Regions from separate parts of the Streptomyces sp. NPDC002754 genome, predicted to be linked through region 2. Evidence: riboswitches for the same ligand, from Rfam matches in the RefSeq annotation. Region 2 holds a riboswitch; the other holds the start of a gene.
What was found. Region 2 has a riboswitch for glycine ahead of gcvP (aminomethyl-transferring glycine dehydrogenase). Riboswitches for the same ligand answer to the same signal wherever they lie in the genome.
Positions count from the first base shown of each region.

Region 1: linked by a shared signal. The riboswitch ahead of gcvT (glycine cleavage system aminomethyltransferase GcvT) and the one ahead of gcvP (aminomethyl-transferring glycine dehydrogenase) in region 2 are both predicted to bind glycine.

Region 1 is NZ_JBSFVM010000002.1:293,931-302,785, forward strand. It holds gene ACWD2L_RS08755 (L-serine ammonia-lyase) at 398-1,780, opposite strand; gene glyA (serine hydroxymethyltransferase) at 1,867-3,132, opposite strand; gene gcvH (glycine cleavage system protein GcvH) at 3,140-3,517, opposite strand; gene gcvT (glycine cleavage system aminomethyltransferase GcvT) at 3,583-4,707, opposite strand; glycine riboswitch at 4,770-4,871, opposite strand; glycine riboswitch at 4,872-4,971, opposite strand; gene ACWD2L_RS08775 (AAA family ATPase) at 5,097-5,753, shown strand; gene ACWD2L_RS08780 (enhanced serine sensitivity protein SseB) at 5,813-6,631, shown strand; gene ACWD2L_RS08785 (enhanced serine sensitivity protein SseB C-terminal domain-containing protein) at 6,759-7,550, shown strand; gene ACWD2L_RS08790 (ABC transporter permease) at 7,922-8,855, shown strand, end outside.
Region 2 is NZ_JBSFVM010000041.1:3,343-12,197, reverse strand. It holds gene gcvP (aminomethyl-transferring glycine dehydrogenase) at 1-1,106, opposite strand, end outside; glycine riboswitch at 1,293-1,388, opposite strand; gene ACWD2L_RS37725 (PRC-barrel domain-containing protein) at 1,512-1,886, shown strand; gene ACWD2L_RS37720 (DNA polymerase IV) at 1,829-3,298, opposite strand; gene ACWD2L_RS37715 (MerR family transcriptional regulator) at 3,345-3,965, opposite strand; gene ACWD2L_RS37710 (bifunctional nuclease family protein) at 4,158-4,631, opposite strand; gene ftsR (transcriptional regulator FtsR) at 4,718-5,446, opposite strand; gene ACWD2L_RS37700 (FHA domain-containing protein) at 5,474-6,385, opposite strand; gene ACWD2L_RS37695 (DUF881 domain-containing protein) at 6,508-7,446, opposite strand; gene ACWD2L_RS37690 (small basic family protein) at 7,452-7,784, opposite strand; gene ACWD2L_RS37685 (DUF881 domain-containing protein) at 7,781-8,686, opposite strand; gene ACWD2L_RS37680 (mannose-1-phosphate guanyltransferase) at 8,775-8,855, opposite strand, start outside.

The DNA of each region.
Region 1 (8,855 bases), on a different contig from region 2:
TGCTCCGGTGGACAACCGGTGGACAGACGCCTTTGGACGAGTCAATACGAGGCCGCACGAGATAGGCGGCCATACATGTTCTGATCAGCCACGACGTCACTGGGCAGTATGGCGCGGCACTACTCGACATGAACGCTCTCGGTCTCGTAATGCGTAAGTCTCGCTACCTGGCGTGTACCCACTGCACCACTACCTGAGTCGGCCGCAAGAGCGCCAGATCAGCCTGAAAGTTGGCCTACCCCAACGGCTATCAGCCAAGTCCTACGGGGACATCCCAGGGACTTTTCAGGGACTTTCACGTCTGTCCCAGGGAGGTTCCAGGGACTTTCCGCCGCGTAAGCAGGGAAGGCCCTGACAGCGCTGAAAGACTCGAACGCGCTGGTCAGGGCCCGTTTCCCTAGCACTCGATGATGTTCACCGCGAGCCCGCCGCGGGCCGTCTCCTTGTACTTGACGGACATGTCCGCGCCGGTGTCCCGCATCGTCTTGATGACCTTGTCCAGGGACACCTTGTGCGAGCCGTCGCCGCGCAGCGCCATCTTCGCGGCCGTGACGGCCTTGACCGCCGCCATGCCGTTTCGCTCGATGCACGGGATCTGGACGAGGCCGCCGACCGGGTCGCAGGTCAGGCCGAGGTTGTGCTCCATGCCGATCTCGGCCGCGTTCTCCACCTGCTCCGGGGAGCCGCCGAGCGCCTCGGCGAGCGCGCCCGCCGCCATCGAGCAGGCGGAGCCGACCTCGCCCTGGCAGCCGACCTCGGCGCCGGAGATGGAGGCGTTCTCCTTGAAGAGCATGCCGATCGCGCCCGCCGTGAGGAGGAGGCGGATCACGCCGTCCTCGTCGGCGCCCGGCACGAAGTTCACGTAGTAGTGCAGGACCGCCGGGATGATGCCGGCCGCGCCGTTCGTGGGGGCCGTCACGACCCGGCCGCCCGCCGCGTTCTCCTCGTTCACGGCCATCGCGTAGAGGGTGATCCACTCCATGGCGAGGGCCTTGGGGTCGCCCTCGGCGCGCAGCTTGCGGGCCGAACCCGCCGCGCGGCGGCGGACCTTGAGGCCGCCGGGCAGGATGCCCTCGTGGGACATGCCGCGGGAGACGCAGGACTGCATGACGCGCCAGATGTCGAGGAGACCCTCGCGGATCTCGTCCTCCGTACGCCAGGCCTTCTCGTTCTCCAGCATCATGGCCGGGATGGACAGGCCGGTCTCCTGCGCGAGGCGGAGCAGCTCGTCGCCGGTGCGGAAGGGGTACTTGAGTGACGTGTCGTCGGGGACGATCGGGTTCGCGCCCTCGACAGCGTCCTCGTCGACGACGAAGCCGCCGCCCACCGAGTAGTACGTCTTGGTGAGCAGTTCCTTGCCGTCGGCCTTGCCATCGGCGCCGTACGCCCACAGCGTCATGCCGTTCGCGTGGTACGGGAGGGCCTTGCGGCGGTGCAGGACGAGATCGTCGTCGTACGAGAACGGGATCTCGTGGGCGCCGAGCAGGTTGAGGCGGCCCGATTCCTTGATCGCCTCCACGCGCTCGTCGGCGTGCTCGACGTCGACCGTGCGCGGGGAGTCGCCCTCCAGGCCGAGCAGCACCGCCTTCGGGGTGCCGTGCCCGTGCCCGGTCGCGCCCAGGGAGCCGTACAGCTCGGCGTGGACGGCGGAGGTGTGGGCCAGCAGGCCCTCGTTCTTCAGGCGCCGCGCGAACATGCGGGCGGCGCGCATCGGGCCGACCGTGTGAGAGCTGGACGGGCCGATGCCGATCGAGAACAGGTCGAAGACCGAGATGGCCACGGGTTCCTCCAGGGGACGGTACAGAAGTGGTGCGGGGCACCGCGCACTGTCCAGTGTGCGCGGTGCCCCGGGGAGCGAGCCCGCTGTTACTTGCCGAGATTCGGGTACAGCGGGTGCTTGTCGGCCAGAGCGGTCACTCGGGCCTTGAGCGCCTCGGTGTCGTAGGACGGCTGGAGAGCCAGCGCGATCACGTCGGCGACCTCGCGGAAGTCCTCGGCCCGGAAGCCGCGGGTGGCGAGGGCCGGGGTGCCGATCCGCAGGCCGGAGGTGACCATCGGCGGGCGCGGGTCGTTCGGGACCGCGTTGCGGTTGACCGTGATGCCGACCTCGTGGAGGCGGTCCTCGGCCTGCTGGCCGTCGAGCTCCGAGTCGCGCAGGTCGACGAGGACCAGGTGCACGTCGGTGCCGCCGGACAGGACGTTGACGCCCGCCGCGCGGGACTCCGGGGTCGTCAGGCGCTCGGCGAGGAGCTGGGCGCCCTCGATCGTGCGGGCCTGGCGCTCCTTGAAGTCCTCCGAGGCGGCGACCTTGAAGGAGACGGCCTTGGCCGCGATCACGTGCTCCAGGGGACCGCCCTGGAAGCCCGGGAAGACCGCCGAGTTCAGCTTCTTCGCGAAGTCCTTGTTGCGGGCGAGGATGATGCCGCCGCGCGGACCGCCGAGCGTCTTGTGCGTCGTGGACGTGACGACATCGGCGTGCGGGACCGGGTTGGGGTGCAGGCCCGCGGCCACGAGGCCCGCGAAGTGCGCCATGTCGACCCAGAGCAGCGCCTCGACCTCGTCGGCGATGCGACGGAACTCGGCGAAGTCCAGCTGGCGCGGGTACGCCGACCAGCCGGCGATGATCACCTTCGGGCGGTGCTCCTTGGCGAGCCGCTCGACCTCGGCCATGTCGACCAGGCCCGCGTCGTCCACGTGGTACGGGACCACGTTGAACTGCTTGCCGGAGAAGTTCAGGCGCATGCCGTGCGTGAGGTGGCCGCCGTGCGCCAGGTCCAGGCCGAGGATCGTGTCGCCCGGCTTGGCGATGGCGAAGAGCGCGGCCTGGTTCGCGGAGGCGCCGGAGTGCGGCTGCACGTTCGCGTACTCGGCGCCGAAGAGCGCCTTCACGCGGTCGATGGCGATCTGCTCGGTGACGTCGACGTGCTCGCAGCCGCCGTAGTAGCGGCGGCCGGGGTAGCCCTCCGCGTACTTGTTGGTGAGGACCGAGCCCTGGGCCTCCATGACGGCGGCCGGGGCGAAGTTCTCCGACGCGATCATTTCGAGGGTCGACTGCTGGCGCTTCAGCTCGGCGTCGACCGCGAGGGCGACCTCGGGGTCGAGCTCGTGCAGGGATTCGTTCAGTACGGACATCAGGGGGTCAGCTCCCGGAGAACTCGGTGTACTCGTCGGCGGAGAGCAGGTCCTTCGGCTCGTCGGCCAGCCGGACCTTGAACAGCCAGCCGCCCTCGAACGGGGCCGAGTTGACGAGGGCCGGGTCGTCGACGACGTCCTGGTTGATCTCGGTGACCTCGCCGCCGACGGGGGAGTACAGGTCGGAGACCGACTTGGTCGACTCGAGCTCGCCGCAGGTCTCGCCCGCGGTCACGGTGTCACCGACCTCGGGGAGCTGGACGAACACGATGTCACCGAGCGCGTTCGCGGCGTGCTCCGTGATGCCGATCGTGGCGACGCCATCCTCGACGGCGGAGAGCCACTCGTGCTCCTTGCTGTAACGCAGCTGCTGGGGGTTGCTCATGAGGCGAATTCTCCTGTACGCGGGAAGGTGCTGGTGACAGAGGGGGCGCCGGTGCGCGGCGCGGACTACTTCTGGCGCTTGTAGAACGGCAGCGCCACGACCTCGTACGGCTCGTGCTTGCCGCGGATGTCGACACCGACCCCCGATGAAGAAGCAGCACCGGCCTCGGCGTGCGCCGGGTCCACGTACGCCATCGCGATCGGCTTGCCCAGTGTCGGGGACGGGGCGCCGGAGGTGACCTCGCCGATCACCGTGCCGTCGACGACGACGGACATCCCGGCGCGCGGGACACGGCGGCCCTCGGCGATGAGGCCGACGAGCTTGCGGGGCGGGTTGGCCTCGGCGCGCTCGGCGGCGGCGACCAGCGCGTCGTGGCCCACGAAGTCGTCCCCGTGCGAGGTCTTCTCGAACTTCACGACGCGGCCGAGACCGGCGTCGAAGGGTGTGAGGTCGGTCGTCAGCTCGTGCCCGTACAGCGGCATGCCCGCCTCCAGGCGCAGCGTGTCCCGGCAGGAAAGGCCGGCGGGGATCAGGCCGTACTCGGCGCCCGCCTCGGTCAGCGCCTGCCACAGCTTCTCGGCGTCGGCGGGGGCGACGAACAGCTCGAAGCCGTCCTCGCCGGTGTAGCCGGTGCGCGCGATGAGCGCCTGTACGCCGGCGACGGTGCCGGGCAGCCCCGCGTAGTACTTCAGGCCGTCCAGGTCCGCGTCCGTGACGGACTTCACGATCGCCGCGGAGGTCGGGCCCTGCACCGCGAGCAGCGCGTACGCGTCCCGGTCGTCGCGGACCTCGGCGTCGAAGCCGACGGCGCGCTCGGTGAGGGCGTCGAGGACGACCTGCGCGTTGCCCGCGTTCGCGACCACCATGTAGGTGGTCTCCTCCAGCCGGTACACGATCAGGTCGTCGAGGATCCCGCCGTCGGCGCGGCAGATCATGGTGTAGCGGGCGCGGCCGAGGCCGACGGAGCCGATGTTGCCGACGAGCGCGTGGTTGAGCAGGTCCGCGGCGGCGGGACCGGACACCGTGATCTCGCCCATGTGGGAGAGGTCGAAGAGGCCGGCACGCGTGCGTACCGCGTTGTGCTCGTCGCGCTCGCTGCCGTAGCGCAGCGGCATGTCCCAGCCGGCGAAGTCGGTCATCGTCGCCCCGAGTGAACGATGCAGGGCGTCAAGGGCAGTGGTGCGGCTCATGGCTGGTGTGCTCCCGGTGGCATGACGACGATGGCGGAGTCCCGCTGATCGCGCGCGGGACGTCCTCCCCATCTGTCATCGGAACCTGAGAGGTTCGCCCCGAGGGGGCTTGCACCTTGGGTGGGGGCGTCACGTCACAAAGACGCCCCACTTTTCAGATCTGCCTCGCCCGCGCGGTACGGGGCCTGAGAGATTCAAGGGAGGAACTTGCTCCTTCGGCGTCCGGGGACCCGTGGGTACCCGGAACTCTCCCGCGCGGATTCAAGCGGCCGGTATGCAGTTTGCGCGCACATCATTGCATGCCCGTCCGACAGGGAAAGCCCTTGAGTGGCATTACCTTCTCTTTACACTTGAGGGGCAAGGGTGGCGTGACCGGAACGGGGAGGACGATCACGGTGCAGAAGGCAGTGGCGGGGGCGTACGCGGTGGCGGCTTCGGCGCCGGTGGTGGCGGGGGTGCGGACCTCCGGCCGCCGCTCGGTGCGGGACCTGCGCGGCCGCCGCGGTCACACGCCGCGCCTGCTCGCCTTCGCGGCGGGCGACCTCGTCGTGCTCTCGGGCCTGCCGGGCAGCGGAAAGTCGACGCTGATGCGGCGGGCCGTGGCGGAGATCCGGATCGACTCGCAGGACACCCGCGAGCGTTGGGCCGCGCGCATGCCGCGCCACCTGCCGTACGCGCTGTACCGCCCGCTGGTCCGCGTCGCGCACTACGTGGGGCTGCGCCGGGCGATGCGCTCGGGCGTGAGCGTCGTCGTGCACGACTGCGGTACGCAGGCGTGGGTGCGCCGCTGGGTGATCCGCACGGCGCGGCGGCGCGGCGCGGCCGTCCACCTGATGCTGCTCGACGTACCGGCGGACACGGCCCTCGAGGGGCAGCGGGACCGCGGCCGCGGGGTGTCCCGGTACGCCTTCGCCCGGCACCGCAGAGCGGTGGGCGCGCTCGTCAGCTCGACGGAGCAGGGGAACCTGCCGGCCGGGATGGATTCGGCGGTGCTGCTCGACCGGGCGGCGATGGAGGCGCTGGGAGGGATCACGTTCGACGACTGACAGCGGTTAAGGTCGGCGGGCAGCAGCAGCGGGCGGAACAGCAGAGGTTGATGGCAGTCATGGAGTTCCCAGGTACCCCGGAGCCGGGGCACGATCACGCCCAGGGGCACGAGGGCGGCTACGCCCACCCCGCGCAGGGCTGGCCGGCCAACGAGCTGGAGGAGGTCCTCGCCGCGGCGCTCGGGCGGCCGGAGTCCGGCGCCCGCGTCGTCGAGGTGCTCGGCCGCAGCCACGTGTGGATCCCGCTGCCCAGGGGCGGTTCGAACGCCAGCAGGGACCTCGATCTGCCGAGCCTGGAGATCGGGGGCCAGGCCTACGTCCCCGTGTTCAGCTCCGAGCAGCAGTTCATGGCGGTCACCGGTGGCCGGATGGACTGCACCGTGGCCCCGGCCGTGGAGTTCGCGCGCGGGCTTCCGCCGCAGCTCGGCATCGCCGTGAACCCGGACGGCACGGTGGGTGTGCCGCTTCCGCCGCAGGCCGTCGCCGAGCTGGCCCGCAGTGGCCGCACGCCGCTGGACGGCCCGGCGGCGGGTGGCCGCGTGGTGCTCAGCGAGCCGGACTGGCAGGTCGACCCCATGGACTTCCTGGCCGCGGTGCGTGAGGAGTTCGAGGCGCTCGGCACGGTACTGAGCGCCCGGCGCTGCCTCGCGACCGTGGAGGACGCCGAGCCGTCCCTGTTCATCGGCGTGGAGCTGCTGGCGCAGGCCGCCGGCGCCGCGGGCGGCGCGCGGGACGTTCCGCTGGACGCGCTGGGGCGGGCGCTGGGCCGCGCGCCGGTGGCCTGGACCGTCAACCTGGTGTTCCTGGACGTGACGCAGGACCCGGTCGCGGACTGGCTGCGTACACACGTACGGCCGTTCTACGTACGAGAAGGGTGACGGCGTCCGTCAAGTCGGTGTCAGTATCGCCGCTTAAGCTGGTTTCATGACGTGACCGGTCGGCGCTTCGCTCTCCGGCCACGTGTGGGACACGGACGTATGTGAAGAGCCGAAGGGGCGGTTACGGGTGAGTGCGTCGGGCACGGCCGCGGCTGGACAAGTCGAGCACATGCTGCGCCAGGTGACGCCGGGACGCTACGACGCGTACGAGGCGCTCCTCAAGGCCCTCGCCGACCCCGCGGCCGGGCAGGTCTGGATGCTGCTCTGGCACGGCCAGGCCGGATCCCCTGACGCCCAGTACGGGAACATGGAGGTGGACGGCTTCTCGTACGCCCCGTGCGTCACCTCCGCCCAGGAGCTCTCCGCCTCCGGCTGGTCAAGGGCGTACGAGGTGGTGAGCGGGGTCGACGCGGCGCGCACGCTCTACCCGGACCAGTACGGGCTCTGGCTGAACCCGCACGCGCCGGGTGGCGGCGTCGGCATCCCGTGGCTCGACCTGCGCCGCATCGCGGGCGGCCTCGACCGGCAGCCGGCGGGCCCGCTGAGGCTCTCCGAGCCCGCGATCGAAATCCCCCAGTTCTATGCGGTGTTGACGCAGAACGCCCATCGCACGACGGCGATCCGCTCGCTGCGCCGTGCCTGGGTCCAGCCGACGCTCGGCGCGCCCTACCTGGCCATCGGCCTGGACGTCTACGACACGTCCCCGGCGTCCGTGGACGCGGTCCGGGCGATGATGCAGCAGTCCATCCCGGCGGTCCCCGAGGGCCTCCCGGTCTCCACGGTCGCGATGTCGGACGAGTACGACCCCATTGCCATGTGGCTCCGGGCCAACGCGCGGCCGTTCTACGACCGCGAGGCGCATGTCGCTCCCGCTGGCGGTGGGTACGGGTATCCGCCGCCGTACGGCGCTACGCGCTGAAAGGATGCCCTCAAACGCCGGGCGGGCTTGATTCATCCGGACGGGCTGGAACATTCCAGCCCGCCTTTGGACGAGAGGCACATCTTTTTGCGCCGGTGCCGCCCCAACTGTCCCGGTTGCGCGGCCATTCGGCCGCTTGTGGCCCAACTGCCCACCGTCCGCACCCCGTTCACCCCTCTCCGGATAACGGAACACCCCAGCCTGCATCACGTTTAGGCATCCTTTCGCTGTCAAGTCTGGTAACAGATCGCGCCCAGGTTGAAGACTCCCGCAGCAAGGGGGCTTCGCCTCTGTGTACGACGGACTGAACCACGCCGCCACAGCGGCAAGTGCGGGCCGGTCACCGCCGGTTGAGAGGGGTCCTTGCCACGATGACGGCACCATTGCACGACACGAGCGCGGAAGCGGAACCGAGCGCCCCGGTCGAGCCTGCCAAGGGAGACGGAGAGCGCAAGGTCGAGGGCCGGTCGCTCAAGCAGATCGCCTGGAACCGGCTGAAGCGCGACAAGGTCGCCCTCGGCGGTGGCATCGTTGTCGTCCTTCTGATCCTGGTCGCGGTCTTCGCTCCGCTCATCGTCAGCCTGCTCGGCCACCCGCCGAACCAGTTCCACCAGGACAAGCTGGACGAGCTGACGAACCTGCCCAAGGGCGCCCTGGGCGGCGTCAGCGCGGATCACCTCTTCGGCGTGGAGCCCAACAAGGGCCGCGACATCTTCAGCCGCATCGTCTACGGCACCCGCGTCTCGATGCTGGTCGCCTTCCTCGCCGCAGTCGTCGCCGTCGTGCTCGGCACCCTCTTCGGCATCATCGCCGGCTACTTCGGCGGCTGGGCGGACGCGGTGATCAGCCGCGTGATGGACGTGCTGCTGTCCTTCCCGCAGCTCCTTTTCATCATCTCCCTGGTCTCCGTCCTCCCCAACGACCTGCTCGGCCTCACCGGCAGCGGCGTGCGCATCATGATTCTGATCATGGTGATCGGCTTCTTCGGCTGGCCGTACATCGGCCGGATCGTGCGCGGGCAGACGCTCTCCCTGCGCGAGCGGGAGTACGTGGAGGCGGCACGCAGCCTCGGCGGCGGGCCCCGGCACATCCTCTTCCGCGAGCTGCTGCCGAACCTGGTGGCGCCCATCACCGTGTACACCACGCTGATGATCCCCACCAACATCCTCACGGAGGCGGCGCTCAGCTTCCTCGGCGCCGGTGTCCGGCCGCCGACCGCCTCGTGGGGCGGCATGCTGCGGGACGCGCTCAGCACCTACGAGCACGACCCGATGTTCATGGTCTTCCCTGGCGTGGCGATCTTCA
Region 2 (8,855 bases):
CGCCGTGCGATGGACTTGAGGCCCTCGGGCCCGTGGTACACGGCGTACATGCCGGCCATGACGGCGAGCAGCACCTGCGCGGTGCAGATGTTGCTGGTCGCCTTCTCGCGGCGGATGTGCTGCTCGCGGGTCTGCAGGGCGAGGCGGTACGCCTTGTTGCCGTCGGCGTCGACGGAGACACCGACGAGGCGGCCCGGCAGGGAGCGTGCGAACTTCTCGCGTACGGCCATGTATCCGGCGTGCGGACCGCCGAAGCCCATCGGCACACCGAAGCGCTGCGTCGTGCCGATGGCGATGTCCGCGCCGAGGTCACCGGGCGAGGTCAGCAATGTCAGAGCGAGGAGGTCGGCGGCGACGGTGACGATGGCGCCCAGCTCGTGCGCCTGGTCGATCACGGGCTTGATGTCCCGCACGGCGCCGGAGGCCCCGGGGTACTGCACGAGCACGCCCACGACGCCGCGCTCGGCGACCTCGGCCGGAATGCCCTCCCCGAGGTCGGCGACGACGATCTCGACACCGGTCGGCTCGGCGCGCGTCTCGATGACGGCGATGGTCTGCGGCAGGGCGTCGGCGTCGATGACGTAGACACCGTTCTTGACCTTGCCGACGCGGCGCGACAGGGCCATCGCCTCGGCGGCCGCGGTGCCCTCGTCGAGCAGCGAGGAGCCCGAGGTGGGCAGGCCGGTCAGCTCGGCGACCATGGTCTGGAAGTTGAGCAGCGCCTCGAGGCGGCCCTGCGAGATCTCCGGCTGGTAGGGCGTGTACGCCGTGTACCAGGACGGGTTCTCCATCACGTTGCGCAGGATGACGGGCGGTGTGAACGTCCCGTAGTAGCCGAGGCCGATCATCGAGCCGAGCACCTGATTGCGCTCCGCAAGGGACTTCAGCTCGGTGAGCACCTCGGCCTCGCTGCGGGCGGCCGGAAGGTCGAGCGCCTCGGCGCTCTTGATCACATCGGGCACCGCGGCCGCGGTCAGCTCGTCCAGCGAGCCGTAGCCGACCTGCGCGAGCATCTTGGCCTGAGCGGCGTCATCGGGGCCGATGTGGCGCTGCTCGAAGGGGATTCCTCGCTCCAACTGGGAGAGCGGAATACGGTTGGCGGTCATTGGCGGAGGCCTCCTGGTCATTGCGACCTGCGAGGGGCACCACGGCGCGGGTACCCGGTCGGCCTCCCCCTCTGTCATCTCAACCTGAGAGCTTCACCGGCCCACCCCGCGAGAACACGGAACACACCGGCTTGCACCGTCGGTGAGAGCGGAAACCGTGCACCCCGCTCTGCTTTCCAGAGTGACCTCGTCCGTGCGGTACAGGGGCCTGAGAGATTCCGGGGAGGAGTTGCTCCTTCGGCGCCCCCGACGACCGTCGGAAGACTCTCCCGCACGGGGTCAGCAGCCGCCTGCCAGCCTACCAGCGGCTACGTGGCCGGAGCCCCCGAGTGGCCGCCTTCCACAATGTGCTCTTTCGTAGTGTTTACAGACGAGTTGCGATCATCGCGATCAGTTGGAGGGCCCGTGCAGACCGATGTCGATCCGCGCAATCTGATCGGCCGCAAGGCATTCGACCGCAGCGGGGCCAAGATCGGCACCATCGACGAGGTGTACCTGGACGACGCCACGGGCGTGCCGGAGTGGGCCGCGATACGAACCGGCCTGTTCAGCCGCGACGCCTTCGTACCGCTCGAGCCCAGCGACTTCACGGACGGCACGCTGAACGTGCCCTTCGAGCGCTCACTCATCAAGGACTCCCCCGACTTCGGCGTGGGCCGCCACCTCTCCCCGGAGCAGGAGCTCCAGCTCTACCACCACTACGGCCTGGAGATCACGGCTCCTCAGTCGCCCGACGTCACGTTCGGCAAGATCGCGGGCGCGGAGGACGACCCGACCTGATCCTCGGCCTCTTCGACGGCTTCGGCCCCTTCCACGGCTTCGACCGCTTCGACGAGCGGCAACGGATCCGCCGACTCCAGCTCGGGATCGTCGACCCGGAACGTCCGCACCCGCCCCCGCACCCGCGCATACGGCGTCTCGAACCGCACGGTCACCCGCCCCAGCCCGCTCCCCTGCACCCACCCGTGCCCGAACTCGGTATGCCGCACATCGTGCCCGGCCAGCCACTTCCGCTCCACAGGCACCGGCTCGGGCTCGACCGCCTCCACGGACTCGACGGGCCCCGCGTCCCCTTCTGGCTCTCCGGCGGCGGCCTCCTCGGCAGCGGCCTCCTCCGCGGCGGCGAACTGCGCGAACAAGTCCTCCTGCGTGAAGTCGGCGAGCCCACTGACCCCGACCCCCAGCAAGCGCACGCCACCGGTCGTGTCGACGCTCTCCAGCAGCCGCGCCGCGGCCTCCCGCACCACCCCGGGATCATCCGTCGGCCCCCGCAGCGTCTCGGAGCGCGTCAGCGTCGAGAAGTCGTAGCGCCGCACCTTGAGCACCACGGTCCGGCCCGAACGATCGGCCGCTCTCAGCCGCTCCACGCACCGGCCCGCGAGCCTGCGCACCTCCATCCGGACCCGCACCCGGTCATGGATGTCCACGTCGTACGTGTCCTCGACCGATACGGACTTGGAGTCCCGCTCGGCGACGACGGGCCGCTCGTCGCGGGCGAGCGCCATCTCGTACAGGTGGCTGCCGTGCGCCTTGCCGAGGAGTCGCACCAGCTCGTCCTCACCGGCCCCCGCGATCTCCTCCACGGTCTGGATCCCGGCCCGCCGCAGATGATCCGCCGTCGCGGGCCCGACGCCGGGCAGGATCCGCACGGACTGCGGCCCGAGCAGCGCGCGCTCGGTACCTGGGCGTATCAGCACAAGACCGTCCGGCTTGGCCTCCTCGGAACCGATCTTCGCGAGCATCTTGGACGCGGCGATCCCCACGGACCCGGTCAGACCGGTCACGCGCCGGATGTCGGCCCGCAGCCGGTGCCCCACGGCCTCCGCCGAAGCGGCGTCCCAGGCCGCCTCACCGGCCTCCAGATCGACGAACGCCTCGTCCAGGCTCAGCGGCTCCACGAGGGGCGAAAGGGCGCCGAGGAGCCCCATCACCTGCTCGCTGATCTCCCGGTAGAGCCGGAAACGCGGCACCAGATAGGCGGCATGCGGGGCGAGCCTGCGCGCCTGCCCCATCGGCATCGCCGAGTGCACCCCGAACTTCCGCGCCTCGTACGACGCCGTGGCCACCACACCGCGCGGACCGAGCCCGCCCACGACGACCGCTTTCCCGCGCAGGCTCGGCTTCGCCGCCTGCTCCGCAGAGGCGTAGAAGGCATCCATGTCGAGATGCAGGATCGTGGGCGCGGTTCTCACATCACCGATGCTGCCCTACGCCACTGACAACGCGGCGGTACGGACCTCACACAGCCCTGCCCCGCCGCCTCGCGAGCTCGTCCGTGGCGTTCGGCGGCACGATCGTCTCGCCGGTGTCCACACGCTCCCCGTGCAGCTGCGAGAGCGCGGCGTCCACGTCCCGCCAGACCACGCCCACGGCGATCCCGAAGACCCCCTGGCCGCCCTGGAGCAGATCGTGCACCTCGTCCGGCGACGTGCACTCGTACACCGTCGCGCCGTCGCTCATCAGCGTCATCCGCTCCAGATCCCGGACTCCGCTCTCGCGCAGGTGCTGCACGGCCGCCCGGATGTTCTGCAACGAGACGCCCGTGTCCAGGAACCGCTTGACGACCTTGAGGACGACGACGTCCCGGAAGCTGTAGAGCCGCTGTGTCCCCGATCCGTACGCGGAGCGCACACTGGGTTCGACAAGGCCGGTCCTGGCCCAGTAGTCGAGCTGCCGGTAGGTGATGCCGGCCGCCGCACATGCCGTCGGCCCCCGGTATCCCAACTGCTCGGAAGCGGCCGAGCCGCTCTCCCCCGCCACCGCAGGCACGGCCTGCGGGCGCTGCGGAGTGTGATCGGCCGCGCTGCCGTGAAACAGGTACGGACCGCCCGTCGCCGTACCGTCGCCGCTGCTTCTCACGCCGACCTCCTCATTGACCTGCCTTGTCGACGGTAGGCAGTCACGGGGGGTGCGTCAACGAACGCCACACTAGGCACGCCGAGTGATAATCACCCTAAGAGTGGTTTCCCGTGACCCACCGCCGGGAAAGGCTAGCCGAATGTCCCGAGGGCGCCGCCGCTCGACGACCGAGGCCGGCCGCCGGACAGGCGGTCACTGACTGTTGGTGCCGAAGTCCTCGGGAGAGATCTGGTCGAGGAACTCGCGGAACTTCTCCACCTCGTCCTCCTGCTCGTCGGGGATCGCGATCCCCGCGTCATCCAGGACCCCGTCACTGCCGAAGATCGGCGTACCGGTGCGCAGCGCCAGGGCTATGGCGTCCGACGGGCGGGCGCTGACCTCGACCCCGCTCGCGAACACGAGCTCCGCGTAGAAGACGCCTTCGCGCAGGTCCGTGATGCGCACTTCCGTGAGCTCCTGGCCGACCGCCTCAAGGACATCCTTGAAAAGGTCGTGCGTCAGCGGACGCGCGGGCGCCATGCCCTGCTGGGCAAAGGCGATCGCGGTCGCCTCCCCCGGTCCGATCCAGATGGGGAGGTACCGGTCGCCTCCCACTTCACGCAGGAGCACGATCGGCTGGTTGGAGGGCATTTCGACCCGGACACCTACGACGTCGAGCTCGTTCACACAGCAACCCTAGGACGTGCCCGGTCGGTTTGGGTAGTCGGGCAGCCACCGAGGACCGGGCCATCGGCACTCACCCGCGCCCACGATCAGGGCAGACGGACCCCGAGAGCGGTCTGCACAAGTGCCGAGTGCAGCCTCACGGTGAGGCCCGCCAGCTCCTTGGCACGGGCCTCGGCATGCGCCCGCGTCTGCGGGTTGCGGTGCACTTTCAGCGGGGCCACCACCTGGTCCACCAGGCCCGCCTCCCGGTCGGCGGCGGCCCGCATGACCCGCAGGTGCCGCGGCCCGATCCCGAACCGGGCCAGCTCGCCGATGAGCTCGGCGACCGACACGGCGGAGGCGTCGTAGCCACCATCGGGCAGCGGGGTGAGGAGCCCGTAGGACTCCCATTCGTCGAGCTCCTGCTCCTCGGCACCGACGGCGGCCAGCAATTCGTCCCGGCCGATCCGCGCGGCCGTCGGCACGTCGATACCGTCCTCCGCGTCGCCGGAGCGCCCGGGTGCGGGCACGGACAGCGTCTCGCCCGGCTCCAGGGAGTCGAGCTGCTCCTTGATGACCTTCAGCGGCAGGTAGTGGTCCCGCTGCATACGCAGCACATGGGCCAGCCGCTCGACGTCGTCCGGGCTGAACTTCCGGTAGCCCGACGGCGTGCGCCGGGGCTCGACGAGCCCTTCGGACTCCAGGAACCTGATCTTGGAGATGGTGACTTCGGGAAACTCTTCTCGGAGCACGTTCAGTACGGTGCCGATGCTCATCAGCCGACTGTCCGTGGTGGCGGTGCCCCCTGGGGCACCGCCACTCGTCGTGTGCAGCATGGACCTTCCTGAAGGATCGCGGACGGTTCAGATACCGCGCTGGCTCGCGTAGAACACCAGCCGGTACTTGCCGATCTGCACCTCGTCACCGTTGTTCAACGTCACCGAGTCGATGCGCTCACGGTTCACATACGTGCCGTTGAGGCTGCCGACGTCGGCGACGGTGAACGAGCCGTCCTGCAGGCGACGGAACTCCACGTGGCGACGCGAGACGGTCACGTCGTCCAGGAAGATGTCGCTCTGCGGGTGCCGCCCCGCGGTGGTCAGTTCGCCGTCCAGGAGGAAGCGGCTGCCCGAGTTCGGACCGCGCCGCACCACCAGGAGCGCCGAGCCCAGCGGCAGCGCGTCGACCGCCGCCTGTGCCTCGGGCGAGAGCGCCGGAAGCTGCGTCTGGCCCGTCGCCTCCGGGTCGTAGGACTCGAGGCCGGAGATGGAGATCGTGGACGTCGTCTCGGACGGCCCCTCCGGCGCCGCACCGCCACGCAGCGGCGCACCGCAGTTGGAACAGAACCGGCTGTTCTCGCCGTTCCGGTTTCCGCACCTCGTACACACCAGGGCCGACATGGACGGATCCTCCTGCCGCGGCTGCCCCGCGGGGGCGTGGGACGCGTACGGATCGGGGGTCAACCCTCCACCCGTACTTGAGGTTGACGGTTCTCCGAAACCTATGGGGCCGGAACCGGCAGGGTCAACAGACGACGCGCCCTGTTCGCCCGAATTGCCTCCGGCGACCTCGTCCCGGAACAGGGGGCGCTCACCCACCTGGGTCTCGGGCACATCTCCCTGGCGCGACGCGCGATGACGGTTGTCCTCACGCGCGCTCTTGCCGAACAACTTCCCAAACAACTTCACGGGCGATTCCCCTTGACCGAAACAGACCCGCCCGTGGGGCAGGACGAACCCTGACTGCACACATCGGCGTACATCGCGTACATCAATGACACGGACACCCTCACAACGTCCGTATCCGCCAAACAGTTTCCACCACGCACACCACCCTTGCTGCGGCGACCCCCCGCAACCTCATGCCCTCGCACGGTATTCACCATGCACCCCCGGCTTCACTCCGAGGACGACCGAGCGTAATCAGGCCGTTGCGCCGATCGCAAGGCATCCACAACGATGTTGTTCGAGCGGCTCACGGCCACCGTGGCCTGCTCCTTCTCCAGCGTCTGCACCACACCCCCGGGAATGTTCAGGGCCGGCTCCAGGTCCTGCGGCTTGCCGATGACCTTGAACCGGTAGGGCCGGCTGATCTCGTGCCCGTCCACGCTGATCCCCTTCCCTCCACTGCCGTCCGTCAGATACGTGTTGGCCACGACGCGGACATCATTCACCTGGATCGCCTCCGCGCCTGCGGCGCGCAGCTCCTGGACCGCGTCGAGCAGCATGTCCGGCTCCACGGCCCCCTTCGTGTCGGTGACGGTCATGGTGATCCCGGGGCCCTGCGCGGCCGTCGTGCCCGCCAGAATGCCGAGCTGCTTCTGCTTCTCGGCCGTCTGCTTGCGGGCCTCGTTTGCCTGGTCCGAACTGCTCTCCAGCTCGGTGCGCTGGTCCACGAGTCCTTGCTTCTCATCCTCAAGACGCTGAGTTCGATCGTCCAGTTCATCGAGAATGCGAACAAGATCTTCCTGACGCGCACCGCGCAGGGCGCTGTTGTCACTGGTGGACCGCACCTGGATGGCGAGCCCGAGCCCCAGGACGCACAGCAACACAGCCATGATGAGTTGGGCACGCGACGCGCGCGGCGGCCACAGACCCTTCACGAGCCGCTGCCGACCGGTCAGTTCGGGCTCGCCGGCATCCGCTTCGACCGGCTCCGGCTCTACGGGTTCGGGCTCCGCCTCCGCCTTCGTCGTGTCGTCCGGCTTCTTGGCCGGCACCTCGGCGGGCAGTTCGGCAGGCAGTTCCTTGCGCAACTGCTCGGCTTCGTCGTCCGGTTGCACGCGCTTGCGGTTCTCGGCGCTCTCAGCGTTCTCGGCGCTCTCGTCGTTGCTCATCGGCCTCACGCCCGGAACACATGCCGCCGGATCGCGGCGGCGTTGGAGAAGATGCGGATGCCCAGCACCACGACGACACCGGTCGACAGCTGCGCGCCGACGCCCAACTTGTCGCCCAGGAAGACGATCAGCGCGGCCACGACGACGTTCGACAGGAACGAGACGACGAACACCTTGTCGTCGAAGATCCCGTCCAACATGGCGCGCAGCGCGCCGAACACCGCGTCGAGCGCCGCGACGACGGCGATGGGAAGGTAAGGCTCGACGACCGCCGGAACCTCGGGCCGGACGAAAAGACCGACCACGACTCCCACGACGAGGCCCAGTACGGCGATCACGATGTGCCCTTCTGCTCTGCTCTCGGCTGTGCTGTACGTACGATCACGCTGGGTGCGGCAGGAAGCTCGATGTCGTCCTGAGCCGAAATACTGGTCCTGACCCCGAAGTTCTCCTGCAGCGCGTGCAGATAGAGACCATCAGGGCTGTTCTGGAACCGGGTGCTCAGCCGTTGCCCGTCCCCCACCGCCAGCACCGTGTACGGCGGCACCAGCGGCTTGTTGTCGACCAGTATCGCGTCACCCGCGGCCCTGATCGCGGACAGCGAGGTGAGGCGCTGCCCGTTGATGCTGATGGCCTCGGCGCCGGACTGCCACAGCCCGTTCATGACGCGCTGCATGTCCCGGTCGCGTACGCGGCCCGTGTCGGAGAAACCGTTGCTCTCGCGCGGCCCGCTCCCGTCGCCGGTAGTGGCCGACTTGGCGTCGTCGACGACGAGCTTCACACCGGGGCCGTGCACGGCGACAGCACCGGAGAGCACCCCCGCCAACTCCCCTTGCTCGCCCCCGTGCTTCTTCAACGCCTCGCGCTGCATCTCCCCCACGCGCCCGCGCAGCGAGTCGACCTGGTCCTCCAGTTGGCCGGCGGACTCGGTCTCCTGGTCGATGCGGTCGATGAGCTCCTCGCGCTCCTTGGCCACCACCGGAGCGGTGACCCGGGCCTGCGCCGCACCCACCGTCACCACGAGCGCGGCGAGCACGAGACCCGCGGCGAGCCCCAGCTTCGCCCGCAGCGTCTTCGGCAAACCACTCTGCCCCAGCGCCTCTTTGCGCGCGGTGGCCTCCGCGTACCCGTCGTCCAGGCTGTGATCCATCACGTTGGTCAGCAGCGACATGGAGGCATCGAGGCGCGAAGGACGCTCTGGAGTGCTCCGTTCGGGGGGCTGCTGCGGCATGCCGCACATCGTCGCACGTCGTGGCCCCTGCCACCCAACGACCCCACTGACCTGCCGCCCGACGCCCGAATTGGACGTCGAGCAACAGGTGTCCGGGTCAGCGCCCGGCGCTGTCCACGACCGCCGACCACTCGTCGAGCAGCTGCTGCGCCGAGGCGTCGTCCGGCCCTTCGGCCCA